3 regions of the Sporolactobacillus sp. Y61 genome follow, and region 3 is predicted to be linked to each of the others. Evidence: riboswitches for the same ligand, from Rfam matches in the RefSeq annotation. Region 3 holds a riboswitch; each other region holds the start of a gene.

The links. A riboswitch is a leader RNA that binds a small molecule or an ion and turns the genes downstream of it on or off. The one in region 3 is predicted to bind S-adenosylmethionine.
Region 1: another riboswitch for S-adenosylmethionine. It lies ahead of ABNN70_RS07810 (hypothetical protein); the one in region 3 lies ahead of ABNN70_RS04225 (O-acetylhomoserine aminocarboxypropyltransferase/cysteine synthase family protein).
Region 2: another riboswitch for S-adenosylmethionine. It lies ahead of ABNN70_RS08515 (ATP-binding cassette domain-containing protein); the one in region 3 lies ahead of ABNN70_RS04225 (O-acetylhomoserine aminocarboxypropyltransferase/cysteine synthase family protein).

What each region holds. Positions count from the first base shown of each region.
Region 1 is NZ_CP159510.1:1,645,106-1,655,663, reverse strand. Features, by position in the region: gene ABNN70_RS07850 (hypothetical protein) at 1-70, shown strand, start outside; gene ABNN70_RS07845 (cation:dicarboxylase symporter family transporter) at 661-1,926, shown strand; gene ABNN70_RS07840 (aldo/keto reductase) at 2,071-3,015, opposite strand; gene ABNN70_RS07835 (ABC transporter permease) at 3,222-4,385, opposite strand; gene ABNN70_RS07830 (ABC transporter permease) at 4,372-5,514, opposite strand; gene ABNN70_RS07825 (ABC transporter ATP-binding protein) at 5,530-6,459, opposite strand; gene ABNN70_RS07820 (histidine kinase) at 6,633-7,721, shown strand; gene ABNN70_RS07815 (response regulator transcription factor) at 7,718-8,344, shown strand; gene ABNN70_RS07810 (hypothetical protein) at 8,407-8,745, opposite strand; SAM riboswitch class I at 9,219-9,325, opposite strand; gene ABNN70_RS07805 (PilZ domain-containing protein) at 9,438-9,947, opposite strand; gene ABNN70_RS07800 (EAL domain-containing protein) at 9,940-10,558, opposite strand, start outside.
Region 2 is NZ_CP159510.1:1,791,839-1,802,396, forward strand. Features, by position in the region: gene ABNN70_RS08465 (GDSL-type esterase/lipase family protein) at 1-561, opposite strand, end outside; gene ABNN70_RS08470 (CAP domain-containing protein) at 720-1,517, opposite strand; gene ABNN70_RS08475 (spore coat protein) at 1,852-2,187, opposite strand; gene ABNN70_RS08480 (hypothetical protein) at 2,184-2,456, opposite strand; gene ABNN70_RS08485 (Spx/MgsR family RNA polymerase-binding regulatory protein) at 2,837-3,199, shown strand; gene gcvH (glycine cleavage system protein GcvH) at 3,293-3,682, shown strand; gene sigI (RNA polymerase sigma-I factor) at 3,963-4,721, shown strand; gene ABNN70_RS08500 (anti-sigma factor domain-containing protein) at 4,693-5,724, shown strand; partial or broken gene ABNN70_RS08505 (NlpC/P60 family protein) at 6,307-6,515, shown strand; gene ABNN70_RS08510 (LysM peptidoglycan-binding domain-containing protein) at 6,762-7,397, shown strand; SAM riboswitch class I at 7,535-7,655, shown strand; gene ABNN70_RS08515 (ATP-binding cassette domain-containing protein) at 7,793-8,815, shown strand; gene ABNN70_RS08520 (methionine ABC transporter permease) at 8,812-9,477, shown strand; gene ABNN70_RS08525 (MetQ/NlpA family ABC transporter substrate-binding protein) at 9,544-10,374, shown strand.
Region 3 is NZ_CP159510.1:836,009-846,566, reverse strand. Features, by position in the region: gene ABNN70_RS04235 (Gfo/Idh/MocA family oxidoreductase) at 1-645, shown strand, start outside; gene ABNN70_RS04230 (aldehyde dehydrogenase family protein) at 760-2,256, shown strand; SAM riboswitch class I at 2,444-2,548, shown strand; gene ABNN70_RS04225 (O-acetylhomoserine aminocarboxypropyltransferase/cysteine synthase family protein) at 2,683-3,987, shown strand; gene ABNN70_RS04220 (NAD(P)/FAD-dependent oxidoreductase) at 4,068-5,270, opposite strand; tRNA gene ABNN70_RS04215 (tRNA-Glu) at 5,526-5,597, opposite strand; partial or broken gene deoC (deoxyribose-phosphate aldolase) at 5,668-6,317, opposite strand; gene ABNN70_RS04205 (pyrimidine-nucleoside phosphorylase) at 6,538-7,839, opposite strand; gene ABNN70_RS04200 (phosphopentomutase) at 7,855-9,048, opposite strand; gene ABNN70_RS04195 (ketopantoate reductase family protein) at 9,179-10,150, opposite strand; gene ABNN70_RS04190 (NAD(P)-dependent oxidoreductase) at 10,491-10,558, opposite strand, start outside.

The DNA.
Region 1 (10,558 bases), 810 kb from region 3:
GTCGACAAATCTCCGAGGGTTATCAGCTATGCTGCTTGCCATGGAGGATGAGATGGGAAATTTACCATGATATGCCATCAGAAGTTGGTCTGGAAGATTGCTTTCAATTCGGTGATATATGTCTGAATGTAGATGGCCACACTTTACCGTACAAATTACGTCATCTTTTTTTACCCATTTTTCGTCGCCCTTATTTATCTGTCACAGGAAAATCCTATGCTCTTGCCTGCCGTCTGATCAGAAGTATGGCTGCGTTTCCATTACATTTAAGTGTACATTTATTTGTCTAATTTGTGAATATGAAAAAAAGCCTGTGTCACGCGCAAATGTGACCCGATCGACAGATTCCGGCCGCATCCGTCAGGAAAAATCAGGACGACATTCTCAAAAATTATCCGGTTTACGACAGACAATTAACCGCACCGTTAACTGCTCAAACCCGTCATGCAAGTCCCCGACCGATCAAATATACTGTGCAATTTGTGCATTGGCGATCCTGTTGTATAATAAAATTTCCGGGGTTATGCTTCTGCATGGTGTTTGCCTGATTATATTGTGACTGCTCTCATAATCATAAGGACCGCACGCCCGGTTACCTGGATCGTTCATCGTTAAGGACAGAGACAGAAAAGCAGTAGACGGTAAAGGTGGTTAAATAAATTGAAGAAATTTGGTTTGGCAACGCAGATTTTCGCCGGACTGATCCTGGGGATTGTGGTTGGGGCTGTTTTTTACGGTAATGAAACAGCGATGGCTATTCTCCAGCCGTTCGGTGATATTTTTATTCATTTGATCAAGATGATCGTTATTCCGATTATTGTGTCGGCACTGATTGTCTCTATCGCCAGTGTCGGTGATGTGAAAAAACTTGGGAAACTCGGCGGGAAGACGATCATCTATTTTGAAATCATCACAACGCTGGCACTCGGGATCGGTCTGATTTCCGCCAACGTATTCCATCCGGGGTCGGGCATTAATCTATCCAGTCTTTCGAAGGGGGACATTTCCACTTATGAACAGACAGCCAGATCGAGTGAGCAGACAGGGGTGGTCAGCCATTTTGTCGACATCATCCCGAGTAATGTGTTTCAGTCACTGGCGCAGGGCGATCTGCTGCCGGTTATCTTTTTCTCAGTGATTTTCGGAATCGGCGTGGCATCGATCGGCAGACGCGGACAGCCAGTACTGAACTTTTTTGAAGGCACGCTGGAAGCGATGTACTGGGTCACCAATCTGGTCATGAAGTTTGCGGCATTCGGTGTGTTCGGGCTGATTGGCGTCAATGTGGCCCGGTTCGGTCTTTCTTCACTGATCCCGCTCGGCAAACTGGTGCTTGTCATTTACGGGACGATGATCTTGTTTGTTCTCCTCGTTCTCGGGCTGATCGCACGAGCTGCCGGAACACGTATTTTCACATTGTTCCGCATTCTAAAAGACGAACTGCTTCTTGCCTTCACAACTGCCAGTTCGGAAGCGGTCCTGCCCAGGCTGATGGATAAAATGGTCCGGTTTGGCTGTCCGAAATCGATCACGTCATTTGTGGTCCCGACCGGATATACGTTCAATCTGGATGGATCGGCAATCTATCAGTCGATTGCCGCCCTGTTCATTGCACAGATTTACGGTATTCACCTTTCCCTCGGCCATCAGCTGACTCTTCTTGTTATCCTGATGCTGACATCGAAAGGAATGGCCGGCGTGACCGGGGCATCGTTCGTTGTCCTTTTGACGACACTGGGGTCGATGGGACTGCCGCTGGAAGGCGTCGCATTCATTGCCGGCATTGACCGTATTCTGGATATGCTGCGGACTGTAGTCAATGTCGTCGGCAATGCACTCGCCTCAGTAGTCATGTCCAAATCAGAAGGTGTGTTTGATCAGAAAAAGTCAGAGGCCTATCTTCTCTCTCAGCATAAATTAGCGTGAAACAGGCCACGCTGCGGGGAACCCGGAGGATGATGTGAATCCCAAAAGTTGAACGCATCGGGCTGCTCCACCCGGGGGCTGCCCGTTAGTGCGCACTAAAAAAGTCCGGATCAGGTGGTCCGGACTTTTTTCTATATATCACGTTCAGGCAAATTGTTTATCAATGGCCTGATAATCTGCATCACTGAGCGAGACGTCGTACGCTCCGAGATTACTCAGCAGCTGTTCCGGCGTTCTGGCTCCGGGAATGACGGGCCCGATCAGCGGATTTTTCAGATACCACGCCAGTACGAGCTGAGCAACAGTCGCATGGCTTGCCTCGGCGATCGGTCTGAGCCGGTCCACTTTCCGGATATTCGCCTCCAGCTGATCCGCGGCGTACAGATCAATCTCGTGACGGTGATCCTCTTTCGTAAAGGTCGGCATATGATCTGCAGAATAACGGCCGGTGAGGAGCGCCGCCGCAAAGGGCTCATATGGAACGAAGGAGATCCGGTTTTCTTTCAGATAGGGCAGCAGCTGCTTTTCTGCTCCTCTCTGAAACAGATTGTACTGATTTTCAACCAGGTCGACATATCCGTCACGGTTTGCTTCCTTCACCTGTTCCAGTGAGAAATTGGAAACCCCGATGGCGCGGATCTTCCCTTCTTCCCGCAGTTTCTGCAGGGCACCGACGGCTTCAGCTTTCGGCGTATCTTCGTCCGGGAAGTGGATATAGAAAATATCCAGATAATCCGTCTGCAGACGTTTCAGGCTGTCCTCCACCGCCTGCCTCAGAAACTCCGGCGAATTGTTCAGTGTCACTGACCCGTCAGACGCCACCTGATGCGCCGCTTTAGAGGCCAGAATCACCTTGTGGCGGTCATTGTGCTGCAGAACCTCACCAATCAGTTCCTCCGAATGGCCGAGCCCGTACATGAAGGCCGTATCAATCATTTCCACCTTATGATCGATGGCTGTCTGAACGACTTTCCTGCCTGTTTCATCATCCAGATTTGGAAACAGATTATAGCCTCCGACTTTATTTGTGCCAAGTCCGAGCGGATTCACGTGGATTCCACTTTTTCCAATCACTGCTTTTTCCACCAATATGCACCAGCCTTTCTCTTTCTTTATTCATCGTAACCGGACAGGTCCATCATGGTCAAAAGATTTGATTGAGAAACATGTCACCGTTCATTTGCCCTCCAGCCTGCATTGGGGGGCCGGGCGAACGGGACGCGGATTTCACCCTGAAAAGCAAGGGAGAACAGAAAAAAACCGCCTGTTCGAAAAGGGCGGTCTTTTCCCTGTCGTCAGCTCATCAGCCGTTTTCTTTTTCCAATTACAAGTGCTAGTGCAATAAAGGCTGCTGTGAATATCAGAACAATGACCATGGCTGAAAGCGCAGGCTGAAGACTTTCCCAGCTGAAATCAGTCAGCCTGGCGATGTTTGCGTTCGCCTGGACATACCAGTAGGTCGGTGTAAAGCTGGCTATTTTCAGTACCGTGTCATTCAAAAACTCCTGCGGGACAAAGACGCCGCTGATAAAACTGGGGCCCAGTGTCAGGACATTAGCTACAGCCGATATGGCACTGAAATTTTTAATCAGGCTGCCGATCAGAAAACTGAGGCCGGAGATGCATGCCGTAAAGACCGTCGCATTCAGAATAAAATAGACCATGTTTGGTGTGCCGATGCTTTTGCCATCAAGCAGAAAACAGAAACCGACCAGCACCACCAGAGACACCACGGCGAACAGCAGAATGGCAGAGAACATTTGCAGGTTAAACTGCAGATGACGGATCGGTGAGCAAAAGATGCGCCGGCGGACATCAAGCTTATTGAACACCATCAGAACGGCGGAAATGCCCAGAATCAGAACGGCTGAAAGCGTATAGGAGAGAAAGTTGAAATAGTACATGGAAAAGCTCTCCGAGGTTTTCGCCTGTTTCTGTTTCTGTACCGTAACGCGCGTGTCACCGGCCAGGTTCTGTTTCAGTCGTTCGGCCAGCTGCTGCTGCGTCAGATCAGGGTCATGTTTCGCATACAGACGCACGAGATTCCAGTACTGCCGGACATGGAGGTCGATATAGGCGTTTTCTGCCGAGTTGGGGACAACCGTTTTTTCAATCTGCATCGAGCCGCTATCCAGCATATTTTCACTGTATCCCCGGGGGATGCGCATAATATATGTCACATTGCGAAAAAACAGGGCATCCTGCAGCTTTTCCGTCTGATCCGGGATGGAGATAAACTCGGCACTCTTTCCCAGCTCCTGGCGAAAGCCTTCAGTCAGCGGCGTTTTTTCTTCATCAATGAACGCGATTTTTGCCTTTTCCTGCCTGAAACCGGTCCGCCCTTCATATGTGCTGGTCGCTGAGATGGCGATGGAAATAGCCAGAAAGATCACGATATAAAGAGAAACAGAAAGCCAGTTTCTCAGGAATAGTTTCATACACAGCTTAAAGACTGGCATATTTTCGCCTCCTGACCATCAGATAGGTGCCCGCGCAGAACAGGATGATAAATCCGCACATCACGAGCAGGTTGAGCGTGAACCGGTGAAGCGAATCATAATAGTAAAGGGCATAGAATGCGTCGGTTAATAGATTGACCGGATTGATCCAGGCCAGCAGCGGGACGTGTTCGGCAATCAGGTATTTCATATTCAAATACATCATCCCGGCCAGGAAGGATCCGACCATCGTCACAACGATGAGGAGAGCGATTTTCAGCCCTTCTCCGGTTTTCACGATCGCACCGATAAAGGCACCGAATGACTGACCGAGAATACTGCCGACAAACGCAGTCAGAAGGACGTAACCGGTCCGGTGCCCGAAATCAATCCCCAGTCCATAATGGAGATAGGCCAGCAGTAGCAGGATTTCCGCATAGAGGATCAGTAACCCGGCGAAACTGCCGGCCAGAAACGCCTTCAGTTTATGAACGGGCGCCATATTGACTCTTGCCGCCCGGTCGGAAATGTCCGCCTGAATATCAGTCACTTCTTTCATGCCCCAGAAACTGCCGTACAGACAGGCCATGGCAATCAGCGAATAAAAGTAATTGAGCAGGTTATCCGGTTCCGCGCTGCCTCCTGCCGTTTCCTTGACAAAGTGATGCTGATCGCCAATATCGCTCAGCAGGCCGTCCTTCATGGCAACCGGATTTTCTGAAGCAATGCGCGTCACCGCCGCACTGGCGGATCGGTACTGATCGGCGAAGCTTTTCATGATGCTCTGATTCATGCCTGTCTCTTTGACCGTCAGTTCGATCGTCCGGCCACTTGTGTAATAGCCGTCAATCTTTCCCTGCCTCAGCCACTGATCAGCTTCAGCACGGCCGGTTGCCTGCTTCAGGTTAAAAAGCCGGTCCTTACCTGTCGACACCTCTTTCATCACGGCCTGAAACGGGGCGTCGAACGACTCTTCTCCGCCTGGGACGAGCGCCGCGTCAATCGGATGAAAAGCTTCATTATTGCCGATGTTCATAAACGCCATATAGAAAAAGGTGCCAAGGATAATCGGGAACAGAAAGGTCCAGAAGACCAGCTCCCGGTCGCGGATCAGACATTTCAATCGGTAAATAAATACATGCCGGAACATGACCCCACCTCCTTTTCAGTCCCGCAACTGTTTCCCGGTGATTTCCAGGAACACGTCGTTGAGGCTCGGTAGTTCAGAGTAAATTCTTCCAAAACCGATCTGATTTTTCTTTAAAAATTCAAGCACAGCCTCGAGGTTATTCGTTCCCTTGCCGGACTTGATAATCAGTCGCTTATCCGGATGTTCAACGGAAACGATGCCGGGCATATGGCGCAGTTCCTGCAGCTGCCCTTCATCAATGGAAAAAGCCTCGATTGTGATTTTTTCACCAAGGGTGATCATCGCCTTCAGTTCCTCTTTCGTGCCTGATGCAATCACCCGTCCTTTATCAAGGATGACGATCCGTGTACAGATCTGTTCCACTTCCTCCATATAATGAGAGGTATAAACGATGGTCGCCCCCTCTGCCTGAAGGCGTTCGATCCCTTCAAGAATCTTGTTCCGGCTCTGCGGATCCACCGCGACGGTCGGTTCATCAAGAAATATCAGTTTCGGTTTATGAGCAATGCCGCAGGCGATATTAAGTCGGCGCAGCAGGCCGCCGCTTAATTTCTTCGGTCGAAACTTGCGCCAGGCATCGAGTTCAACGAAGTGAATCGCCTCTTCGACAAGACGCTTCCGTTCCTCTCTGTCACTGATATACAGCCCGCAGAAATAGTCAATATTCTCATAAACGGTCAGTTCATCAAAGACGGCAACGTTCTGCATTACAATCCCGATATGTCTTTTAATCTCATAAGCGTCCGGAGACATCTTTTTCCCGAAGATCGTCACTTCCCCTTTATCAAACGTGAGCAGCGATAACATACAGTTTATCGCTGTGCTTTTGCCTGATCCATTAGGTCCGAGCAGGCCAAAGATCTCCCCTTCATGAACGTCAAGGGACAGGTGATCCAGGGCAACCAGATCACCATACCTTTTAACCAGATTGTGAACATGAATCATGGCTCGATCAGCTCCCTTCCCTTATATCTCCAGTGTATCCGGCGCCGCGCTTCTCTGGTAGTGCCGGCAATCATCAATTGAAATGACAATTGTCATGAATCACCGGCATTGTACCTGCACCGGAAAAATGCTTAAATAAATGTAACAGAATGAATCAGGGATGGAAGATCGCTATGGATGCACTCATCGATAAACTCATTTTAATGACCGGCTGTCTGGCCGTATACCTGACCGGGGCCACATTCACCGACAATGTAGCCCCCGTCCTTCTTTCCTTTACGTGTGCCTGTCTGCTCAGCTACTATGACCAGTCGCGCATCCGGCTCTTCCTGACGGCCGTGTACCTCTTACTTTCCTTTTTCCTGCCCTGGTTTTATGTTTTTCTGCCGCTGATCTGTTATGATTCCTTTTTTTCAAAAGGGCAGTGGATCCTGCTCCCGGGCGTGCTGTCACTTGCCGTCTCCCGGCCATCTGATATTCGGATTCAGATGCTCGTCCTGGCGCTCTTGCTGCTCTCCGCCTGTCTGAGATACCGGACGGCGTCCCTTTTTAAATTAAAAAATCAATTCTACGATCTGCGTGATACGAAGAAGGAGATGGCTTTTCGACTGAAAAAACAGAATCAGGATCTGCTGATAAACCAGGACACGGAAGTCCGCATGGCAACGCTTGGCGAACGCAACCGAATCGCAAGGGAGATTCACGATAATGTCGGTCATCTGCTCTCCCGTGCCCTGCTGCAGACCGGTGCCCTGCTGATCATCAACCGTGATAAAAAAACGAAAGAGGAGCTTTCGCGCTTAAAAGAGACACTGTCCGAGGCGATGACCAGCATCCGCTCCAGTGTACATGATCTGTATGACGAGTCGATCGATCTTGAAAAGCAGCTGAACGATCTGAAGGATAAGTTCACCTTTTGCCCGGTCACGCTTGATTATTCGGTTCATAAGCTGCCGGGAAGCAAAGTCAATGTCGCACTGATTTCGATTGTCCGGGAGGCTTTGTCCAACATGGCCCGTCATTCCAATGCGACAGCTGCCCGGATCATCCTTCGGGAACATCCGGCTTTCTACCAGTTAATGATTTCCGATAACGGGCAGGCGCGTCCGGTCGATACCGGTGAAGGCATCGGCCTGAAGAACATGCAGGACCGGGTTGAAGCGTTACGGGGTGTGATCAATTTCGAGATGGGGCAGGGATTTAAAATCTTTATTTCCGTACCTAAAAAGGCAGAGCAATTAAAGGAGGCAGAGCCATCATGAAGGTCCTTATTGTGGATGACGACCAGCTGGTGTCCGCATCGCTTCAGACGATACTTGAATCGGATCCGGTGATTCAGGTACTTGCATGCGGCGCGTCCGGAAGTCAGGCCATCTCCCTCTATCGCCGGCTGAAACCGGATATTCTGTTGATGGATATCCGGATGGACGCCATGACCGGGATAGACGCCGCAGCGGTGATCCTCAAAGAGGACCCGCAGGCAAATGTGCTCTTCCTGACCACGTTCTCAGATGACGAGTATATTATCGAAGCGTTAAAAATCGGAGCTAAGGGCTATATTCTGAAGCAGAACTTTGAAAGCATTATTCCGGCATTAAAAGCGGTGGCAAGCGGCCAGCGGGTCTTCGGCGATACGGTTGTCAGAAAAATCCCCGGACTGATCAGACAGAAGAGCCGGCCGGATTTCGAATCGTTTCATCTGAATAAACGTGAAATTGCGATGATCGAGCAGGTCGCAAGCGGGAAATCTAACCGTGAAATTGCCCAGGCCCTCTATCTCAGCGAAGGCACCGTCCGCAATTATATCAGTTCAATACTCGTTAAACTGGGGCTGCGTGATCGCACCCAGCTGGCCGTGTTCTACTATAAACAGCAGGGCTCATGATCCGCCCGCATGGAAAAAGGACGCAGGCTGTATACCCACGTCCTTGTTATCTTTACGCAGCCTTAGCCTATCCGCTGACCGCCGCTGCTGATGGCATCAATTTCTTTTCCCAGTTCCAGGCGTTTCTGTTTCAGGGCAAAAAGCTGCGCGGCGATCGCATCTGTTGGTTCAATCATATGGGTGCGGATTTTCTGACAGAGCGTGAGCAGCGCGCGGCTGACTTCCACATACTGGCGGCGAAGGGTGTGTTCATACCTCTCTGCCGAACTCCTGAACGCCTCCAGTAACTCAGTCAGCTTGACCCGAATCTGTGCCTGCCATTCTTTATCCTGTAATTCACCGGCGTAAAGGTATAAATCAAGATAGTTGTCAATCTGCGCGTATTCTGCGTCCCTGATCATGCGGATCTCCCCCTTTAATAAAAATCTTGTTCGTTTGCTTAATAAGCGGAGATTTTCCGCTTAAATGCAGAATAGAACGGGTTTCAGCGTATCATAAGCGGAATTTTTCCGATTAGGCAATGAAAGATCCTCTCTTTTCATGTTTTTGAAACCAATAGGCGGAATCCCTCCGTCTATTGAAGCTGTTTTGTATTCTTTTTACTAAGTTAAGCGGAATTTTTTCCGTCTACTCATTTACAGAGCCACCTGGCAGCGATGCCGAGCCTGTTTTCCGGGCAACGTCCACGACCGGCTGTTGGTCAGGCAAGTTGTCTCTATCTGCACAAAATTTCACGGCTCACAAGCTGCGTCCTTTGGAGCGTGGTGATTGACCCTCCCTGACGGAGCGGCGTGACACGGGCTATCTGCTGAAAAAAAAACGATTATCTTTCTTTTATACAAGAAAAATAATCGTCGGGTTTTTACGTTTATTTTTCTTATCTCTCAGATTGAGCATCTGCTGGAATTGACACCATACACCTTTTTCGATGCTGGTTGTCGGGTTTCATCGGGCCAGTCCCTCCGCCACTCTTGATAAGATATATTAAGTTGATATTAGTCTACTATGAATCAGGCCATTCTGTCAATGGAAAGAGCTTTCGGTTCATCACCTGAATGTCGGCGGACTGATATTTTCTCCAGTTCCCTGTGGTTCATATAATTCTGAATTCTGGTTTCTTCCGCTGCAGAAAGTCGCTGAAAAGCACACCATATTCGACCGCTGTCCTCCCATGTTTCACCTTTTTCCAGGCAACTGTTCCCTGCATATGTATCAGTGTCCCCTCATCCATCGGGAATGAGACATAGATAAGCACTTCCTCCTTTATCGGAAAATTAAGTGGACAGGAGAGCCTGATACCGCCAAGGCTGATGTCTTTTATTTTTGCATCCACATTTTTATTATTAAGTTTCCGGAGGTCGCGATCCCCGAAATCAAGGATCCGCACCTGGCACGGTTCATCGTCCACAACCAGCCGGTAGTGCTTTCGCCTGTCCGGGACCTTTTTTGATTTGGCTTCAAAAATCTGTTGTTCCAGTGTTCTGCCGGAAAGTTTCGTTTTCTTAACTGCACGTCTGATGTGGATGTAGCACAGGGTGACCATACAGAACAGGACGAGATCCAGACCTGATAAAAGCCAGATCCATGCCTGCGAACTAAGCATGCCCACGCACCGCCTTACCCAGCAGATGCGGACGACCGAGCGCATAGCCCTGCGCATAATGAATGCCCATTTCTCTGATGTAGTGAATATCCTTTGCGGTTTCAAGGCCCTCAAAAATCAGTTTTGTATGAAATTTTTCACAAAATCGGATAAGAAAAGCGACATACGCCTGTTTCTTCTCCGACGTTCTCAGGTCAATCGAAAAGTAACGGTCCAGTTTAATGTAATCGGCATCAATCTCGATCGTCCGGTTCATGTTATCGGGCCCCTTACCAAAATCATCCACGGCGATCCGTATGCCGGCCTGCCTGATCAGCTTCAGCACGTCCTGCAACCCGGACAGATCATCAATACGCTCGTTCTCAACCATCTCGAAAACCAGCTGTCCGGCAAGAAACGGATAAGTCCCGATCAGATCCTTGATCACGGAAACCAGACCGGCGTGCAGCAAGGTCGAAGGATAAATATTCAGGAATAACTTTTGCCCCTTATCCTTCTGCCCGGACTCGGCGAATGTACGGACGGCTTTTTGTACGGAATGAACATCCAGTTCATAAAGTCTTCGTTTCTTTTTGGCCAATTGATAAGCCTCCTCGACAGTCGAAAAAAGA
Region 2 (10,558 bases), 960 kb from region 3:
CAAATGATCGAAACTGAGCAGATAAGGCTCATAGCCGGTGAAAGCCTGATAGATATCCGCCGTGCGGACAAAAGGAAAGCGTTCGAGAGCAGACAGGCCCTGATTGTACTGTTCAATCCAGAGGCTCGAGCCGGGAACATGAAATAAAGGGTTGTAAAGGTTAAGGACCCGGATCATGAGAGGTCCGGTCTGATGAATATCCAGAATAGCTGACAGGATTCGTTCCATTTGATCCAGACATTTACGGACTGCTGTTCTCGCTATGCTGTCATCACCGGTTTTCAGCCAGGCTCTTCCGGCACGAAGGAGATCATTCCCGCCTCCTGTGATTGTGATAAATCCAGCCTGTCGGACGGCTTCGGAGACGGCCGGATGAGCCAGACTGCGAAGAATGTCTGCTGTCGTTGCACCGTTTCTTGCAAACACTTTCAGCCTGACAGGGAGCCGGAAGCGGTCTTTCAAAATACGGTGATATTGCCTGACAAAATCAGGATAAAATAAAGTTGATCCCACGCCCACGGTAAGAGAATCGCCGAGGGCTACATATAGCGGGTTACTCATCGTCATAACCTCCGCGAAGTCAAGCTTCTTTTTTCATACTATTCAGCAGCGCCCGCAACGTTACCTTACCGATTTGAAATAACAGGCAGCGCCGGATACATGGTCCGGCGCTGCCTGTTATAGTTTATGATTAATGAATTAAAATAACGGATTGAAAATTATTCTCCAATAAATTCCTGAGTCCAGTACGTGCCGTATGATCCACCTTCAACAAAGCCGACACCAATTGTTGTAAAATTAGCGTTGAGAATATTCGCACGGTGTCCCGGGCTGTTCATCCAGCCCTGAACGACTTCTTCCGGGGTTTTTTGACCGGCTGCAATATTTTCTCCGGCTGCTCTATAGTTGATTCCGTATTTTTTCATCATATCAAAAGGAGATCCGTAGGTCGGTGACTGGTGGTCAAAGTAATTCCTGTCTCGCATATCCTGCGATTTGGCACGTGCCATTTTCGCCAGCTGGGCATTTCCCGATTTCAGCGGCGCCAGTCCGGCTTTTGTTCGTTCCTGATTCGTCAGTTCAACGACTTTCTTTTCAAATGCATTCATCTGACTCGTTGATTGCTGATGATCAGAAGGTTCAGGACTTTTGTCCGGTGCCGGTTTTTCCGGAGTTGCGGGTTTTTCCGGGGCTGCCGGCTTTGCCGGTGCCTCAGGCTTTTGTGGTTGAGCTGCCTGTCCCGGGTTTTTCTGCGGCTGATCTGTCTTTTGACCGATATCCACCACGATCGGCTGATTTTTCAGATGAGAAAGATCAACCTGAATGCCGAACTTTTTCAGCAGTTCATTGACGTCGGGCAACTGATTGTCCTTCAACTTCCACAGATTTAAAAGGTCAGTCGCAGCAACTTTGAGCTGGACATTATTTGGAAGAGCTGCAGCTTCTGCGTGTCCCCCTGAAACGAATGGCAAGGCAAGCGACCCAGCAAGAGTTAAAGCAAGAATTTTTTTGAACATGTTTTGTAACTCCCTCCTTGGTCAATAGGTTTCGAGATTATGAGACTTTCGGAGGGGTACAAAAGAAATTGCATGATGTTACCAGTTAAATGGAAAAACCGGCCTGCGCGTCAAGATATGCTATTTCCCGGGAAATCCACGGGTTTAGCCAGGCCTGAGGCGCCGGCTGAACCCGAGTTGCATCCATAGATTGTGATCCTTCCTCTATGTAAAAAAAGGCACTGCTCCATTCAGGAAACAGTGCTGTAAATTCATTCGATTAAGAAAGGATTAGAAAAACCGGATTTCTGGCGCATCGGCAACTTGCCAGAGCAGTCTTTTTTTCAGCCCCTTCTTATTTGGGAAACTGCTGCCGGGCATACTGGTTGAACTGTTGCTGTGTCTGCTGCATTTTCTGAGGTTCCTGAGATTCAAATTTATACCATCCCTTGTTAAACATCAGATTGTACAGATCGCGCTGATGGTCGCAGGTGGCATCAAAAACAGATTTAATATCCTGATAAAGCGCCTGATGACTCGCTTCCTGCATGGCATGTACATAGGAAATGCCCATATATTTTTCCGACAGGAGCAAATCATTTAAATAATCCCTGTCATTCATCTGCGGCGTTTTCGGAACCTGGGATTCTGTATTCTGGATCGGCGTCGACTGTGCGGGCTGCTTCATCATTTCGAAATCCCTCCTGTAACAGGGGTCTGTATGTGTTTACCTAGGTGATTCAGGATATCCTGATAATGGCGCTGATGAAGCTGACAGGTTCGATTCATCGCCTGCATCACATCCTGATCCTGACACATAGAAGCATAGGCGTGTGCTTTCTTGATGAGATCCAGGTTCCATGAAAGCATGTCTTCAATATACAAATGATCTTTAGTGGACAGGATGTCCGGCGGCTGCGGGAAGTTCGTCTGAGACTGCCCGCCCTGCTGCATAAACATGTGTGTTTCACACTCCTCTGTTAATTAAATTAATGGTGACGGTGCTCAGGTGTATTATGTCCCTGCGTGCGGAAATCATTTGGCTTTCTTTTTATTTTCTACAGGAAACAACAGTCACATGCCTTTAGATGATCTTATGAAATAGGCTATACTATAAGAAACAGGCCCGTTCAGCCTGCCTGTTATTTTTCACTCAGGTGTCATTTTCCGCGGGCGATCCGTGCCTTTCCTCGCCCGGTATATTCGCTGCGGGGGCTCACCAGGTTGCTGGTGCCGCCGGAGTGTCGCACCTGCCACTGATCCATTAAGGGCAAAACAGGCAGCGCGGACAAAGCCGGTAAAAAGAATAAGCGAAGGGGTGGTGAAGCACGTTGCTGACGATGTATGGTTATCCGACCTGCGGGACATGTAAAAAGGCGAGAAAATGGTTAAACGACCACGATATCAACTACAGCGAGATACAGATTGCTGAGCATCCGCCTGCAAAGAATGAACTCAGAAGTCTCTACCGAAAATCAGGACTGCCTCTGAAGGAATTTTTTAACACAAGTGGCAGACATTATCGGGACCAGGATATAAAGACAAAGATCAGAACCGAACCTGAAGAAAAATGGCTGGAATGGCTTTCTGCTGACGGCATGCTGATCAAACGCCCGATTATAACCGACGGGGAACATGTTACGGTTGGCTTTAATCCGCAGCAGTTCGAAGCCATCTGGGGCAAAGTCATGAGGGAAAATTAAAGGGCATCACAGAGAAATTACGATATAATGGTATTGAAAAAAAATAAAAAGACACAGTGCGGTCAGCCGCTTAACTGAAACGGAGGCATTATAATGAGTATTCCTGAAGATTTACTTTACTCGAAAGATCATGAATGGGTGAAAAAAGAACCAGACGGCAAAGTCCGAATCGGAATCACGGAGTACGCTCAGAAGGAATTAGGTGATATTGTTTTTGTCGAATTACCGGAGACAGGCAATGAATTAAAAAAAGGAGACTCGTTCGGCAGTGTCGAATCGGTGAAAACCGTCTCGGAACTTTATGCACCTGTTGGCGGGACGGTATCGGACACAAATAGTGATCTTGAGGATTCTCCCGAATTTGTTAACGAATCACCCTATGAGAAGGCCTGGATGATTGAGCTTGAATCTGTGGACTCAGATGCTTTCAATCAGTTACTTGACGCAGCGGCTTATGAGAAACTGATCGGCGAAAAAGGCTGAGATCAGACTCCCTCTCCATCTGGTAAAAATATCATGTTTTTTAACAGCCCTTGTCATCTGAATGTTACCATAATGTCGCTTCCCCTGCGGTAGCTGTCATGGTATAAAAGAGACAAGGGCATTTTACTGATTCTGACAGGAAACGATGTCGTTCGACTGAAAATACGGCACAGATTTTGACATTAACAAAAGTTTTTGACAATACTCACCAGAACTGTATTGACGTGATATGTTTAAATCAAGATCAATTGACCAGAAAAAAGCGAGAGGTGGAATCGTGATGAGCGCCGGCCAGATTGCTATAGGTGGAGCGTACAATTTTCCGCTTGAAACCAATATTTTTAAAGCACAGCAGGGCGATGAGACCCTGAGAAATAAAATTATCGAATCGTACCAGCCTTTTATTAAAAAGGTTGTTTCTAAAGTATGCAATCGTTTTATTGATCAGACCATGGATGAATTCAGTGTCGGAATGGTCGCTTTTAATGAAGCCATAAACCAGTATAAAAAAGGACAGGGCAGTAAATTCCTGACGTTTGCCGATATGGTTATTCGGCGCAGAATTATTGATTTCATACGTAAGGAATCAAGACAAATGCGCAATATCTATCTGGATCAGGCGCAGCATGATGATGAAAACAATATGGAAGAAAGCTATGTTGAGCAGCAGGCAGCCATTGATTTTTATGAAGAAAAATGCCGGATCAGTGAGCGCACGGAACAGATCGACAGTTACAGAAAACTGTTGCTTGAATACGGGATCACCTTCGATGTCCTGAGCAGGCACTGCCCGAAACATGCCGATGCCCGTGAGAACGCCAAGATTTCAGCGAAAATTCTTGTAGAACACAAGGAGCTTGTTCAGTTTTTGCGTAAGAAAAAGCAGCTGCCGATAAAAGATTTACTGCAATTTGTTTCATGCAGCCGCAAAACCATTGAAAGGAATCGAAAGTATATAATAGCATTAGCGCTGATCTATATCGGCGGATTCAATGCACTAAAGTCATATATTGAACCGGAGTACTCAGAGGTTCATTGACGTAAGAAGGGCGGGGAGGAAACTGAACAATCGTGGAGTTCTTGTCTCCAAACAGGGACGCCGGGCTGTCATTCTGACAAATGATGGTGATTTTGAATCGGTCAGACTGAGGCGCACCGCCACATTGTCAGTCGGGGAAACGGTTTTATCCGCTCACCTTGCTCATTCATTTCATCTTGGCAGTTATTTTCTTATACCTGTACTGGCTCTTGGATTTTCCATGTTCTGCTTTGCACCCTTATCGCATAGTACCTTCCAGCCGGACCGGCCGGTTGCCGCCTATGTCAGTTTCGATGTTGCATCCGATATTGAAGCGAGTGTCGATCCGGACATGCGCATTATTTCCGTTCAGACCCTGGATGGGAATGCTAAAGCATTACTTCCGGATCCGGATGCATTCCGGGATATGTCTTTCAGTGCCTTTACATCACATTTGTTCGAGAGGCTCGATGCGCGGGGACAGTTAACCGGACAGACCCTGTGTCTGATTACGACCGTATTTACCAATCAGATCACGCGGTCAGAGCGAGACCATTTTAACAGAAAATTATTCGAAGCATACACGGAAGGAACGGCCCGGACGGCCATACGAAGTGGATCGGCGTCAAAGTGGCAGATCGCATCGATGGCCGGACGGCAGAATGCCAGACAGGCGGGACTGTCGATGGGCAAATACCTGTTGTATCTTAAGGCTAATGCGTTTCACAAAGTGCTGTCACTGGATCAGGCGCGACAGCTTTCTGCGTTACGTCTTGAACAGCAGCTTTCTTCCTCCAGACCGGTCTGGTATCCATTTATCAGGGAGCTGACGGGGAAATTTCAGAACGGTGAAAACCAGGCTGCGAAAGCAACTTTTCATTATATTAAAGAAAATTCACTGTTCAGAAATCCCTTTAACGGTCTGGAGAAGAAAAAGCCTGCTGAAGATCTGAGCGGTATGCGTCTCAGTGAGCCGCGGTCAGTTGCGTTGACTCATGCCCTGCGGCAACGTCTGGAAGCCTGATGAAAAACATAATCATGGATTCTGATGTTCAGGCAGGGGCGGCAGGCTGAAGTGCATTATTTGAAGATCAATCTGTTTCCGGATAAAGGAGACAGGTTATTTTTTTGGGCAAAATTTTTAACTGAAGAACTGATTTCCAGTGGGCAAGCCGTTGTTCTTCATTTTCCGGGTAGATCCTCATGCTGTTTTCTGTAAAAAATTGTCTGATCTGATAAATGTTCTTATAGCTGTCTTATCCTGCATCAAATATTAAACAACTGTAATGAAGACGTATCGCTTCTGTTAACAGCATGTAACTGCCATGAAAAATCTGGGGACTATGATTAACCTTGTTGAAAAGTTTAATACACATGTACATATAAGCGACGCGTGATTTTTGAAATACGAGCAGGAGGTTATCCGAAAATGAAGAAAAAAGGAATTATATCAGCAACGCTTATCGGCGGACTGGTTGTAGCAGGAACGGGTGCCGGAGGAGTAGATCAGGCAAAGGCAGCTCCTTCGGGAAATGCAGCAAGTTTGGCCAGACAGGGTATTGGTCAGCAATACAGATGGGGAGCTAACGACTGCTCCGGCTTTACGATGAAAGTCTTTGCCCGTTTAGGGGTGAATCTGCCTCACAGTTCTGCGGGGCAGGCAGCGTACGGTGCTTATGTCAGCAGAGATAACCTTCAGCCGGGGATCTCGTCTTCTTTAACACCAATAATAAAGGAATTTCTCATGTGGGGATCTATGTGGGCAATAACCAGATGATCAGTGCTGAAAATGAAGAAACAGGTGTCCGTCAGACGCAAATTTTTGATGGCGGTGCATCCAGCTACTGGGAACCCAAATATGTGACCGCCAGACGGATTTCTGAAAGCACCCCACCCGCTCAGAAAGCGAAAAAATCTGTACGTCCTGCAGTAAGACAGGCCGCACCGGCTTCGAACACGACTCAGAAAGCCACAAGCAACAATCAGGCGACGCCGTCTGGAACCTATAAAATTCAGGACGGGGATACGCTGTCAGGAATCAGTCAGAAGACAGATGTATCGGTGTCTCAGCTGAAAGCACTGAACGGGCTGAACTCGAATCAGATTAGATCCGGCCAAGTACTCCGGCTGAAGGGCAATCCGATTTCGCCATCCAAAGCTCCTTCAAAGGTTTCTGCAGCAAAACCGGCTAAAGCTTCTGCAGAAAAGCCGACAACAGCTTCTGCAGCAAAACCGACAACAGCTTCTGCAGCGGAACCGGCTAAAGTTCCTGCAGCAAAACCGAAAGCACAGACGGTTAATAAGTCAGGAGTTAAGGAAGCGGCGCAGCCTGCACAGTCGGCAGAACGTCCTGCCGCTGCTCAATCAGATAAAGTGTCCGGCGGAACTTATTTCGTCCGGACGGGTGACAGCCTGTGGGCGATTTCAAGACATCACGGAATCAGCGTATCCGAAATTAAACTGAACAATCATTTGAAGTCGGATGTGATTTATCCGGGTCAAAAGCTTAATTTCAATGTGCAGAATAAAGGCCAGACGCATAATCAGGCAAATAAAACATACGCGATTAAGCGCGGGGATACCCTGTGGGATATTGCAAGAGCGCATGGCACGACAGTCAGCAAGCTGATGAAAGAAAATCATCTGCATTCTTCTCTGATTTTCGCAGGTGATCAATTAAAGTTGCCGAAAAAATAATTAAAAATTTCATAATGATCATAAACGCCGGGCAGGAGGAAAATCTTGCCTGGTGTTTTTTTGAATCGTCGATTTGACAACTTTCAGCCACCATGTTAAGTTAAATTTACGCATAAGAATAGAAGAATAGGTAATCACTCTTATCAAGAGCGGCGGAGGGACTGGCCCGATGATGCCCGGCAACCCCTGTTTTCTGTTTATTCGGAAGACAGGAAGGTGCTAATTCCTGCAGAAATGCAAGTTTCTGGCAGATGAGAGAGGCAGCGGGCTCCTCTTTCATTGAGGAGTTTTTTGTTTACCTTCATGAAGCGTGAAAGGGAGGAGATACAGGTTTCGGATTTTCCGGAATATCCGGCTAAGCGTATAGAAAAGGTTTTGAAAGTGAGGAAATGGTGTTGATTGAGCTTCAAGATGTGAAAAAGGTTTACCAGACTGATGCCGGACCGGTTGAAGCTTTGTCTGACGTCAGCCTGAGCATCCGCCGGGGTGAGATATTCGGCGTCATCGGCTACAGCGGTGCCGGTAAGAGTACGCTGATCCGGCTGATTAATATGCTGGAGAAGCCGACATCCGGTCAGGTGGAAGTGGACGGGCGTGTGCTGTCTGATTTATCAGATAAACAATTGAGGAGGGAAAGACAGCAGATTGGAATGATTTTTCAACACTTTAATCTGCTGTGGTCCCGCACGGTTGCTGAAAATATTGCTTTCCCGCTTGAACTGTCCCATCTTCCAAAAACTAAAAGGAAGGAGCGGGTGTCGGAACTGATTCGGCTCGTCGGGCTATCAGGACGCGACTCGTCCTATCCGTCACAGCTGAGCGGAGGCCAGAAGCAGCGTGTGGGCATTGCCCGGGCTCTTGCCAGTAACCCCAAAGTGCTGCTCTGTGATGAGGCGACGTCCGCACTGGATCCGAAAACAACAGAGGACATTCTCCGACTGCTCAGCGAAATTAATAAGAAACTGGGAATCACGATTGTGATCATTACCCATGAGATGCATGTCATTCATCAGATCTGTGATCGTGTTGCTGTCCTTGATCGGGGAATCATTGTCGAAGAAGGTTCCGTTCATGATGTTTTTCTGCATCCACAGAAGGAGATCACAAGATCGTTTGTCGGCCGGACAGACGAATCGCTGACTGAAAAGGAGCGAATCAGCTCGTTTCAGGAGCATCATCCGGGAGGGACCATTATCCGCATCACATTCAGGGAAGGGGACAGCCAGAAACCGCTGTCGACGATTTTATTCCGGAATCCGGCTCTTGAGGTGGCTGTCATTGAAGGCGATCTGTCATCGGTGAATGGCGGTTCAGAAGGGCTTCTTCTATTAAATCTGACCGGTGCGGAAACCGATATAAAAGCTTCCATTGAGAAGCTCCGGGCAGGGCATTTGGAAGTTGAGGTGATTTCCCGATGAACGGTTTCTTATCAAGTATCGACTGGCCGGGAATGTGGCTGGCTACCGAACAAACGCTTTATATGACTCTGGTTTCCGGTGTCCTGACTTTTGTTATTGGTCTGATTCTCGGCCTGATTCTTTTCCTGACGGCAAAAGGCGGGCTCTATGAGCAGCTGTTTGTTTACCGGATTGTTGCGGCAGTTGTCAATGTCTTTCGATCGATTCCATTTATCATCTTAATTATCTTGCTGATTCCGTTCACTGTTCTGATTGTCCGGACGATGATCGGCGCAACAGCAGCTCTTCCTGCGATTATCATCGGGACAGCCCCGTTTTACGGGCGCCTTGTAGAGATCAGTCTCCGGGAAGTAGATAAAGGGGTCATTGAAGCCGCTCAGGCGATGGGAGCTTCCCGCCTGCAGATCATTGTTAAAGTCCTGCTTCCTGAAGCCTGGCCGTCGCTGATCTCCGGCATGACCGTCACGCTGATTGCCTTAATCAGTAATACCGCGATGGCGGGCGTTGTCGGCGCAGGCGGACTGGGCACCATTGCATACAATGACGGTTTTCAGGCGAATAATAATCAAATTACCTTTGTCGCGACAGTCATTATTCTGATTATTGTTTTTATTATTCAGTTTATCGGTGACCGTATCACCCGGCATGTTGATAAGAGATAAACAGACAGATCATAAATGATGGATTTTTAAATGAAGAGCACATCTGAACTATTGGAGGACTGCAACATGAAAAGGAAAATTTTATCATTAATACTGGCCTTATCCGTTATTCTGGCGCTTGCTGCCTGCGGAAACGGAGGCAGTGCGCAAAGCGGTACAAAAGGAGAAACAACACTGACGGTCGGCGCGACGGCTGTACCGCATGCAGAAATACTTAAAAAGGCGGCTCCGCTGCTTAAGAAAACGAACATCAACCTGAAAGTGAAAGTATTCCAGGATTATGTGCTGCCGAACAAAGCACTTGCTGCCGGACAGCTTGATGCAAATTACTTCCAGCACATCCCGTACCTGGATTTATATAATAAAGAACATCATACGGATCTGGTCAACGCCGGAAAAATCCACATTGAACCCTTCGGTATTTATTCAAGTAAATTTAAGTCTGTTGATGATGTTAAAGATGGCGCAACCGTCCAGATCAGCAACAATAAAGCCGAACAGGGTCGTATCCTGATGCTGCTTGAATCAAAGGGATTGTTAAAAATAAAACCGGGCGTTGACAAAATGGCGGCGACATTGAAGGATATTGAGAACAAAAAACATCTGAAATTCCTTCAGCCGATTGATCCGGCTCTGCTGCCGAAAGCTTATCAGCACAATGCAGCTGATCTGTTTGCTATTAATACGAATTTTGCTCTGCAGGCGAAACTTAATCCGGAAAAGGATGCCCTGATTCTTGAGGGGGGAGAATCACCTTATGCCAATGTTGTCGCTGTGCGCAAGGGTGATGAAAAGAAAAAGGCGATTAAAGAACTTGTCTCTGTGCTTCAGTCGAAGGAGATTCAGGACTATATCAAAACAAAATATAAAGGGGCTGTACTGCCGGTCTCTGATTAACCTGAGGGTGGTTTTAAAAATCTGTTTCCGCCAACTGTCCGGAAACGGATTTTTATTTTTATTCTGAGTCATGCTAAACCCGTTCATCCATTTTTCTTGAGTAAAATCAGCGTTATAATGAAGAGAAAGGTTTATACAGATTTTTCACGTATTTTCCTGAGGGCTTTAGTTGCTATCTGATTAC
Region 3 (10,558 bases):
CGTCTGGCTGAAGAAAAAGGGTTGATTGTGGCCGAGGCCATGACGATTTTTCATATGCCACTGTACCGGAAATTACGGGAAATAATCAACAGCGGGAAAATCGGTACAGTGAAAATGGTCAATGTCACCTTCGGAAGTCTGAAACCGTATGACGTCAGGAACCGCTTTTTCAGTAAGGATCTTGCCGGAGGAGCCCTCCTGGATATCGGCACATACGCTCTGTCCTTTGTCCGTTCCTTCCTGTCGAGCCAGCCTGATCAGGTACTGACGGCAGTGAAAAAATTCGAGACAGGTGTCGATGAGTCATCAGGCATTATCCTGAAAAATAAAGATGACGAGATGGCAACAGTCACATTAACCATGCGGGCCAAACTGCCCAAGCGCGGTATTGTCACAGGGGACAGAGCCTATATTACAGTTGACAATTTCCCCCGTGCTGATCAGGCAACCCTGACTTATCCTGATGGCAAGGTAGAAACGATCGAAGCCGGGAGCACCGCTCATGCCATGGTCTATGAATTCAACGATATGAACGCTGCCGTTCGGGGTGAACGTGTCGAAAAAACGCTGCCTCTGACACGGGATGTGGTGGATATCATGACGCAGGTACGTGATCAGTGGGGCATTCGTTATCCGTTTGAATAATACAGACACATCCGGATCAGCGGCTGAGCAAATATTTTCTCATTTTCTAAAAAGTAGATTAGAATGAAAGCGTAAACAATATAACTCTATTACGAGAAAGGGATGTTACTGTATATGAGCATTCAAAGTACAGTTCTGGAACATGCAGTCGACACAGATTATAAATTATATATCGGGGGGAAATGGGTCGATGGTTCAGACGGGCGTAAGATAACCAGTTACAATCCCAGTACCGGTGAAAAACTCGCCGAATTCGTAAATGCGAGCCACGAAGATGTAGATGCCGCGGTAGAGGCAGCTACAAAAGCATTTGAAACATGGAAAACAGTTGGTATTCAGGAACGAAGCACCCTTCTTCTGAAAATTGCCGACCTGATTGATGAAAATGCCGATCATCTGGCACTTGTGGAAACACTGGACAACGGGAAACCGATCCGTGAAACAAAATATGTCGATGTACCGTCGGCTTCAGACCACTTCCGCTATTTCGCAGGTGTGATCCGTTCTGAAGAAGGAACAGCAAAAGCTCTGGATGAAAATACATTAACGATTAACCTGAAGGAACCGATCGGAGTTGTCGGTCAGATCGTTCCTTGGAACTTCCCGTTCCTGATGGCTGCCTGGAAGATCGCCCCGGCGATTGCAGCAGGAAACACAGTCGTCATTCATCCGTCATCTTCAACATCACTGAGTCTGCTCGAATTTGCCAAACTGCTCGATCAGGTGCTTCCGGCCGGCGTTGTTAACGTTGTGACAGGCCGCGGCTCAGATTCCGGTGATTATATGTTGCATCACCCGGGATTTGCTAAACTGGCATTCACCGGATCCACTCAGGTTGGCTATGAAGTGGCTGATGCTGCAGCAAAGCGCCTGATTCCGGCTACTCTGGAACTTGGCGGCAAGTCGGCCAATATCTTCTTCGACGATGCACCATGGGATCGCGCTATCGAAGGCGCCCAGCTCGGCATCCTGTTCAACCAGGGTCAGGTATGCTGCGCAGGCTCCCGCCTCTTCGTTCAGGAAGGGATTTATGATAAATTCCTGGCCGCTCTGAAAGATGCATTTGATAAAGTTAAAGTCGGACTGCCGTGGGAAGACGGCGTTCAGATGGGCGCTCAGGTGAATAAACGTCAACTGGAAAAAATCCTTGATTATGTAAAAATCGGCCAGGATGAAGGTGCTAAGCTGGTCACCGGTGGTAAAAAGCTGGAAAACGGCAATCTGGGCAAAGGTGTATTTATGGCACCGACGCTGCTTGCTGATGCAACAAACGACATGAGAATCGCTCAGGAAGAAATTTTCGGGCCGGTTGCTACAGTCATCAAGTTTAAAGATGCGGACGAAGTCATCAAACTGGCTAACCAGTCGGATTACGGCCTTGGCGGCGCCGTATGGAGCAGCAATCTGAACACGGCCCTTAAAGTTGCCCGCGGTGTCCGTACCGGCCGTATGTGGGTTAACACATACAACCAGCTGCCTGCCGGTGCACCTTTTGGCGGTTACAAGAAATCCGGTATCGGCCGTGAAACCTACAAGAGTATTCTGGATGCTTACACCCAGACAAAGAACATTTTTATCAGTACAAAGGAATCCACTGAAGGTCTGTATTGATTGTGCCTGTCGGGCAGATACATGCCTTTATAAAGGGAAAGAGCATGATGCTCTTTCCCTTTTTTGCATCACAAGTCCGGGATTCCCGATCGGCACCCGGTCCAATTAATATAAAAACTACCGAATTACTTGTTATTTTGTATTGACAAAAATCAAAAATGGGAATAAACTGAAAACAATTAAATAAATCTTATCAAGAGTGGCGGAGGGACTGGCCCTGCGAAGCCCGACAACCAGCACGGCAATCGTGTATGGTGTTAATTCCAGCAGATTAAATTCTGGCAGATAAGAAAAGAATCGGCGAAAAAGCTGCTTTCCTCTCTGCGGGAAGCAGCTTTTTCATACAGCAGCTCTTTCCAATCTGTAACTCTTTCCGATCTAAGATTTTATTTAATGAAAAAATTAAGGGTATAGGGAGAGATTAAGATGGCAGAAGAAAGAAAATTTGGTTTTGAAACATTGCAGGTGCACGCCGGACAGGTACCGGATCCGGCAACCGGCGCCCGGGCGGTTCCGATTTATCAGACCAGTTCATTTGTTTTCAAAGATGCGGATGAGGCTGCGGATTTCTTCCAGTTGAAAAGGCCGGGCAATGTTTATGCCCGTATCATGAACCCGACAGAAGATGTATTTGAAAAACGTATCGCCGCCCTGGAAGGCGGCGTTGCCGGGCTGGCAACCGCCTCAGGCCTTGCCGCGATCGTCTATTCGGTGCTGAATGTTGCAAGCAGCGGCGACAATATCGTTTCCGCAAGTACGCTATACGGCGGTACTTATGAACTCTTCTCCGTCACCCTGAAGAAACTCGGCATTACCGTTAAATTTGTAGACCCGGATGATCCGGAAAACTTCCGAAAAGCGATTGACGATAGAACAAAAGCTGTTTACGGTGAAACGATCGGCAACCCGAAGATCAATATACTTGATATCGAAGCAGTCGCAAAAATTGCCCACGAAAATAAGATTCCGTTTATTATCGATAACACATTCGGGACGCCTTATCTGATCCGTCCGATTGAATATGGGGCCGATGTCGTTGTTCATTCAGCGACAAAGTTCATCGGTGGCCATGGTACAGCAATCGGCGGTGTCATTGTCGACGGCGGTAAGTTCGACTGGCGTGCAAGTGGCAAATTCCCTGACTTTACAGAACCAGACAAGAGCTACGGTGGTCTTGTTTATGCGGATCTCGCTCCGGCTTCATTCGCTGCGAAGGCCCGTGTTCAGCTGCTCCGAAATACCGGCGCAACCATCAGCCCGCAGAACGCTTTCTACTTCCTCCAAGGGCTTGAATCCCTCTCGGTCCGTGTTGAACGTCATGTTCAGAACGCACGCAAAGTGGCTCAGTTCCTGAACAATCACCCGAAGGTCACCTGGGTCAACTACCCTGAACTGGAAGGGAACCCGTACCGCGAACTGTCTAAAAAATATCTCCCGAAAGGTCCCGGTTCGATTTTCACATTCGGCGTAAAGGGCGGTCTGGAAGCCGGCAAAACATTAATTAACAATGTCAAACTGTTCTCACTGCTTGCTAACGTTGCCGATGCGAAATCACTGATCATTCACCCGGCAAGTACAACACATGCCGAACTGACACCTGAAGAGCAGGCGGTTGCAGGCGTCACACCGGATCTGATCCGTGTATCGATCGGTATTGAAGATGTAGATGATATTATCTGGGATCTGGATCAGGCCCTTGCCAAAATCCCTGAACCGGTCAGCAGCAAGTAATTACGCTATTTAATCGGACATCATATAAAACAGCCCGCCCTGTTTTTTTGACAGAGCGGGCTGTATTTTTGTACACCTCATTATTTGCTGAAGCTGAATCTGCCTTTTTTCAGCATCGTTTCAACACCACCGACTTTTGCCAGAGAGCGGTTTTCAATGACTTTTTTCATAAATGAAGCCGGGTAGCCTTTGAGATTTTTCCCCATCACTTCACCCATTGCATCATTCCTGCCCAGCGAGCAGACGGTTCCCTTGCATTTATAAACAAAAGCTTTTACGGGCCGATTTTCGATACGTGCATGCAGGTTACATGCTGCACAATCTGCCTGCTGCAGAGCAATCTGGGCTGTTGTGGGATAGGGATGGCCGCTTTCAGGATCGATTACTGCCGAGCAATCGCCGATAATCATGATATCCGGATAGCCGGGCACTGTCAGATCGTCGTTAACCCGGACACGTCCGCGCTTCTGGTTGAATCCGGAGGCCTCAATGACTGAGCTCCCGCGAACCCCTCCTGTCCAGATAAATGTGCCGGCATGAATGACATGCATTTCATTGCCATTTCGATAATAAATGTGACCGGGAACCAGCCGGTTGACCCGTCCAATCACAAACTCAACACCGCGCGCGAGCAGTTTTCGTGTCCCATAATCAGCCAGCTTACGATCGAACATCGGCAGCACATGGGGACTCGGCTCGATACAGATCACACGTACCTTTTTCGGATGGATGCCAAATCGACGGGCGAGCACAGGCAAACGGTTTGTAAGCTCCCCAAGAAGTTCAAAGCTGGTGAACCCCGCACCTCCAACCACAATGGTCAGATGTTCCTCCTCCTTATCCTGCTGCCAGGCATCAAACTGATCTGTGATATGTTTGCGAATCCGTTCAACTGACGGAATATCCGAAATAGCCAGGGCGTGTTCATGAATCCCTTCAATACCAAAAGTCTCTGACTCAAATCCGAGTGCAATCAGCAGGTAATCATATTTTACCGGCGGACGCTCTTTGAGAATGACCTGCTTTTCCTCTCTGTCGACACGGAGCACGGTATCCTGAATGAATGCTGTCTGCTTCCGGTCAATGACATAATCAATCGGATAACAGATTTCCCGGGCATCCGAGGAACCCGCAGCCACTTCATGAAGAGAGGTCGTTTCACAATGATAATTATTTTTATTAATTAACACGAGACTGGCATTGATATGCATGTTCTGCAGTTTTTTCAATGTCCGAAGCCCACCATAACCTGCACCAAGAATAACAATTCTTTTTTTCTTCATTATTGTTCGTTCCCTTCCGTACAATCTGATATAAATAGTTGATTCATCAGAGAACCGCAATGTGAAATTTATCACGTCACAAATTGTTCACATTTGATCCACCTTTATTTTATCGCGAATTGCAAACGCTTTCAACTCTTATTATCAAATACCTGACGATTGGGAGATTGCCGGCGTTTCCAGAGATTTTGAATACACAAAAAGTCACTCTGCACGACGAAGCGTCAGCAGAGTGACTTTTTTTATCCATAAGTATAAGGCGTACGGGAATTGAACCCGTGATCATGGAATGAGAATCCATTGGCTTAACCACTTGCCCAACGCCCTATCATATACCCTATTAAGGGCACGACAAGGATTATAGCATACATGACCCTCATTTTTCAAGTCCCGGATTTTATTTCCCCATTACAATTTTAACGCCTGAGCTTGCACCAATTCTTGTTGCCCCGGCAGCGATCATCGCTTCAGCTTCCTTCCTGGTATGGATACCGCCGGCTGCTTTAACACCCGCGCGTGCCCCGACAGTCCTGCGCATCAGCGCCACATCTTCAACAGTTGCCCCGCCGGTTGAAAATCCGGTTGAGGTCTTTACATAATCCGCACCGGCCTGAACTGCCAGTCTGCAGGCTTTTTCCTTTTCTTCGCGGGTAAGCAGACACGCTTCAATAATCACTTTGACCAGCACTTTTCCCTTCGCTGCCCGGACAACGGCTTTAATGTCATCAAGGACCCTGTCCTCGCGGCCACTTTTCAGCGCGCCGATATTGATGACCATGTCAACTTCGTCCGCACCATTCTGCACGGCATCAGTCGTCTCAAACGCTTTCGTCTGAGCCGTTCCCGCCCCAAGCGGGAAGCCGATGACCGTACAGACATGGACATCTGATCCGGCAAGCTGTTGTGCTGCAAGGCTGACCCAGTAAGGATTAACACAGACCGAGGCAAAACCGAAGCGTCTGGCCTCCCGGTCAGTTTCTCAATATCCTTCTCTGTGACATCTGCCTGAAGTGCCGTTTGATCGATATATTTTGCCAGATTCCCCATCTGAAATCGCTCCTTCAATTGCCTTTATCCCACATGAACCGCATGAACGGGCAGGTCCACTTCAGGGTCATGGGAGTAAACAAACATGCCCGGGTGGAGGATCACTGCCCGCAGCAGCCTGATGGGTTGGTTCAACGAACAATCAGTGGCGGATGCGCGCAGGCAAAAAACGAGGGCGTCCTGTGCATCCGAAAAGCCCACTACTTATTGAAATTTCACTTTATTCAGTAATAATCCGGTGAATCAGTGGCGGCTCGGCAGACTCTGGTCCGATCTCAATTGCCTGATAGAGTCCGGCTTTCACCTCTTCGATCGTCTCGGTGTCGGTATGAATCGTCAGCAGCGCGTCTCCCTTTCGAACCTGATCACCTATTTTCTTATGCAGTACGATGCCGGCATCATAATGAATGGCATCCCCCTTTGCCGCTCTTCCTGCGCCCAGCTGCATCGCGGCCAGACCGATCCTCTTCGCATGCATCGCTGTGATCCGCCCTGAAGACCGTGCCGGAAGGTCAATCTGGTATTTAGCAGACGGTAAGAGCTCAGGATGATCGATCACATCAGGATCCCCGCCCTGATTGACGATAAAGCTTCTGAACTTCTCCAGTGCCCGGCCGTTCTTCAGTGACGCCCGTAGTCTCCTGCGCGCTTCATCTGCATCTGATGCGGCACCGGCGAGCATGACCATTAAACTGCCCAGTGTCAGAACCAGCTCTTTCAGATCTTCCGGGCCGCGTCCTTTCAGTGTGTCAATCGCTTCTTTAACTTCCAGCGCATTACCGACTGCAAAACCAAGCGGCTGCGACATGTCTGTAATCACTGCCGCCGTTTTCTTTCCGACATGCTGCCCGATATGAACCATTGTTTCCGCAAGACGCGCAGCGCCCCTTTCATCTTTCATAAACGCGCCGTTACCCATTGTGACTTCCAGAACAATGGCATCGGCCCCGGCAGCTATTTTCTTACTCATGATCGAACTTGCGATCAGCGGTACGGACTCAACCGAGCCAGTCACATCACGGAGTGCATACAATTTTTTATCGGCCGGTACAAGGGCACTGCTCTGACCCGTCACGGCAATCCGGTTGTTATTGACCAGTTCGACGAAGCGTTCAGGGGTCAGTTCAATATGAAAACCGGGTATTGATTCGAGTTTATCTATTGTACCCCCTGTAAAACCAAGACCGCGTCCGGTCATTTTAGCCACCGGCACCCCGACTGACGCAACCAGAGGAGCCAGAACGAGCGTCGTCTTATCACCGACGCCCCCGGTTGAATGCTTATCAACCTTAATACCCTGAATACCGGAGAGATCAACTGTTTCACCGGAATGAACCATAGCCAGGGTTAAGGCCGCAATCTCTCTGTCTGTCATATCTCTGAAATAGACAGCCATTGTAAAGGCGCTCGCCTGATAATCGGGAATTGTGCCATTGACATAACCATCAATGAAAAAACGAATCTCCTGCGGTGTCAGTTCATATCCGTCTCTTTTTCTGGTAATGATATCGACCATACGCATGTGATCAGCTCCGTTTCATTTCAGTTCTCCGAGAAAACTGCGACCCGTTTTCGGAAGCGGCACAGCAAAATTTTCAGCTACCGTGGCACCCATATCAGCAAAGGTTTCCCGGACAGGCAGCGCTGCTCCTTCCGAAAAACGGGGTGAAGTCACAAGAAGCGGGACGTATTCACGTGTATGATCCGTGCCTCTGAAGCCGGGATCATTTCCATGATCGGCTGTGATCATCAGCAGATCATCAGGCCGCAGTCTTTCCAGCACATCGTGAAGCTGATGATCAAAAGCTTCAAGTGCTCTGCCGAATAAAACAGGTTCCCGGCGATGTCCGTATTTGGCATCGAAGTCAACAAGATTGGTAAAACTGAGTCCATGAAAATCCTGCTCAAGCACACGTATCAGACGATTCATTCCATCTTCATTGCTGACGGTGTGCCAGCCCTTCTTTATCCCGTGCCCGCTGAAAATATCATTAATCTTACCGATAGCGAGCGTATCAACCCCTGCTTCAAGCAGGCTGTCCAGCACCGTTTTCCCTGACGGCTCCAGCGTCAGATCGCGCCGGTTCGCCGTCCGCTCGAAACGGTCTGCCCGATCACCGATGTACGGCCTTGCGATCACCCGACCGAGACGGTATGGTTCATCAATCGTCAGTTTGCGGCTATACGCACAGATATCATAAAGTTCCTTAAGCGGGATGATATCTTCATGTGCGGCGATCTGCAGCACGGAATCTCCTGAGGTGTAAACAATCAGTTCTCCGGTTTTCATCTGACGCTCGCCAAATTTTTTGATAATTTCCGTCCCGCTTGCCGGCTTGTTCCAGATCACCTTTCTGCCACTGTACTTCTCGATTTTTTTTATCAATTCATCAGGAAATCCATCAGGAAAAGTATGCAGAGGGGTCATGACGGGCAGCCCCATCATTTCCCAGTGGCCATCCATGCTGTCTTTCCCTGCGGAAACTTCATGCATTTTTGTAAAAAAGGCGGCGGGATGCTCCTGAACCGTTACCCCCCTGATCGGTCTGTCCGGACGAATGTTGGAAAGTCCCAGCTTCTCCAGCTCAGGGACGTTTAAGCCTCCCATTGCTTCTGCAGTATGTCCCAGTGTGTCGCAGCCTTTATCGTGATACTTTTCCGCGTCCGATGCTTCGCCAATACCCACCGAATCCAGCACAATAATATGGATCCTTCTGAATTGATTTGCCATATGCTCCTCCTGTATATGCATCGGGCAGCATGGCCCGATCATTTTATTTTTTCACTCCTTCATATTTTACTCTAACCGGAAAAAAGCCGCAAAAAGGCTCCGGAGCTGGCAGGCCCGGAGCCTTCATGGTTTAACTGGCACTGGCTTTGACAGGATCACTATATTTTCGCGAAACTTCCTTGAGATGAACAAGATCAACCAGCATCGAGTGATAAGGCGCTTTCAGTCCATGCTTTTCAGCCAGCCGGACAATGGCTCCATTGATGTAATCCACCTCGGTCGGCCTGTTGGTTGACATATCCTGATGCATTGACGGATAATGCAGCGGGTTGGAAACTCTTGAAACATACATGACCTGTTCCACCAGTTCATCCCGCGTCACTTCCAGTTTGATACCTTCAGCATCCGTTGCTTCATACGCTTCATAAATCAGCCTTCGGGACATTTCCTCCGCATTCTTATAGGCCGCAAACTGTCCCATCTTAATATTCATTAACGTACACAGCGTGTTCACCACAGAATTGAAAACCAGTTTGGTCCAGACGGTCCCCAGATAATCTGTCTTTACAGTCGGATGCATCAGCGCTTTCTCCATTTCATCGGCCACTTTATAAATAAAGGCATCCGGTTTACCTTCTCTTCTGACAATGTGGACATGACCCGTCCCACGCTTGCCGACAAAGTCCACTTTTCCCGGTCCCTTCATGACCGTTGCGATCATGGCTGTTCCGGCAATGATCTTTTCCTTGTCCACAAACTGAGCAATATATTCAGCGCCGCCAAAGCCGTTCTGATTGGTCAGAACATAGGTGTTTTTCCCGATAAAGTGGCGGCAGCGTTCCATCATTTCGACCGTATGCATGTCTTTAATAAAGACAATGGCGAGTTCCGGCGTTTCGTGGTATTCCTCAGGATAAGAGACCCTGACCGGAACCAGATGGGGGTTTTCTCCGTCTCGGGTAACCACCACACCCCCATTTTTCTTAATGGCTTCGACATTTTGTTCCCATGTATCAACAAACTGGACTTCATTCCCTGCTTCCTGCAGCAGGACACCATATCTCAGGCCCATGGCACCCGCTCCAATGACGACAATCTTCATTCTGTTTCGTCTCCTTTTTCTTATATTTTTTGAAAAATAAAGCCCCATCCCGTAACTTTGGATGGGGCTTTTCGGACCCCGTACAGATGCGAACAGGACCCGGCAGAGTATCATCGATTTCAGATGATCTTTGTCAGGTCCTGACTAATCAACAAGACTCGATTTTCGCTTTTTTCTGTACGGAACATAACAAACATCCCTTGTGAAACAATTTTTAGTGAGTGTTGTTATTTTAACCAGAAAGTAATGGTTTGTCAATAAAAAAGATTAAGAATATTTGCATGAGCAAAAAAACGGCTGGACCTGTATTCAGGCCCAGCCAGGATTTTCCGGATAATTTTTATTTTTTCGCAGGTTCAGGAAGCTTGACTTCTGCTCTGCCAAGGTCCCCGCCGTTGAGTGCCTTGT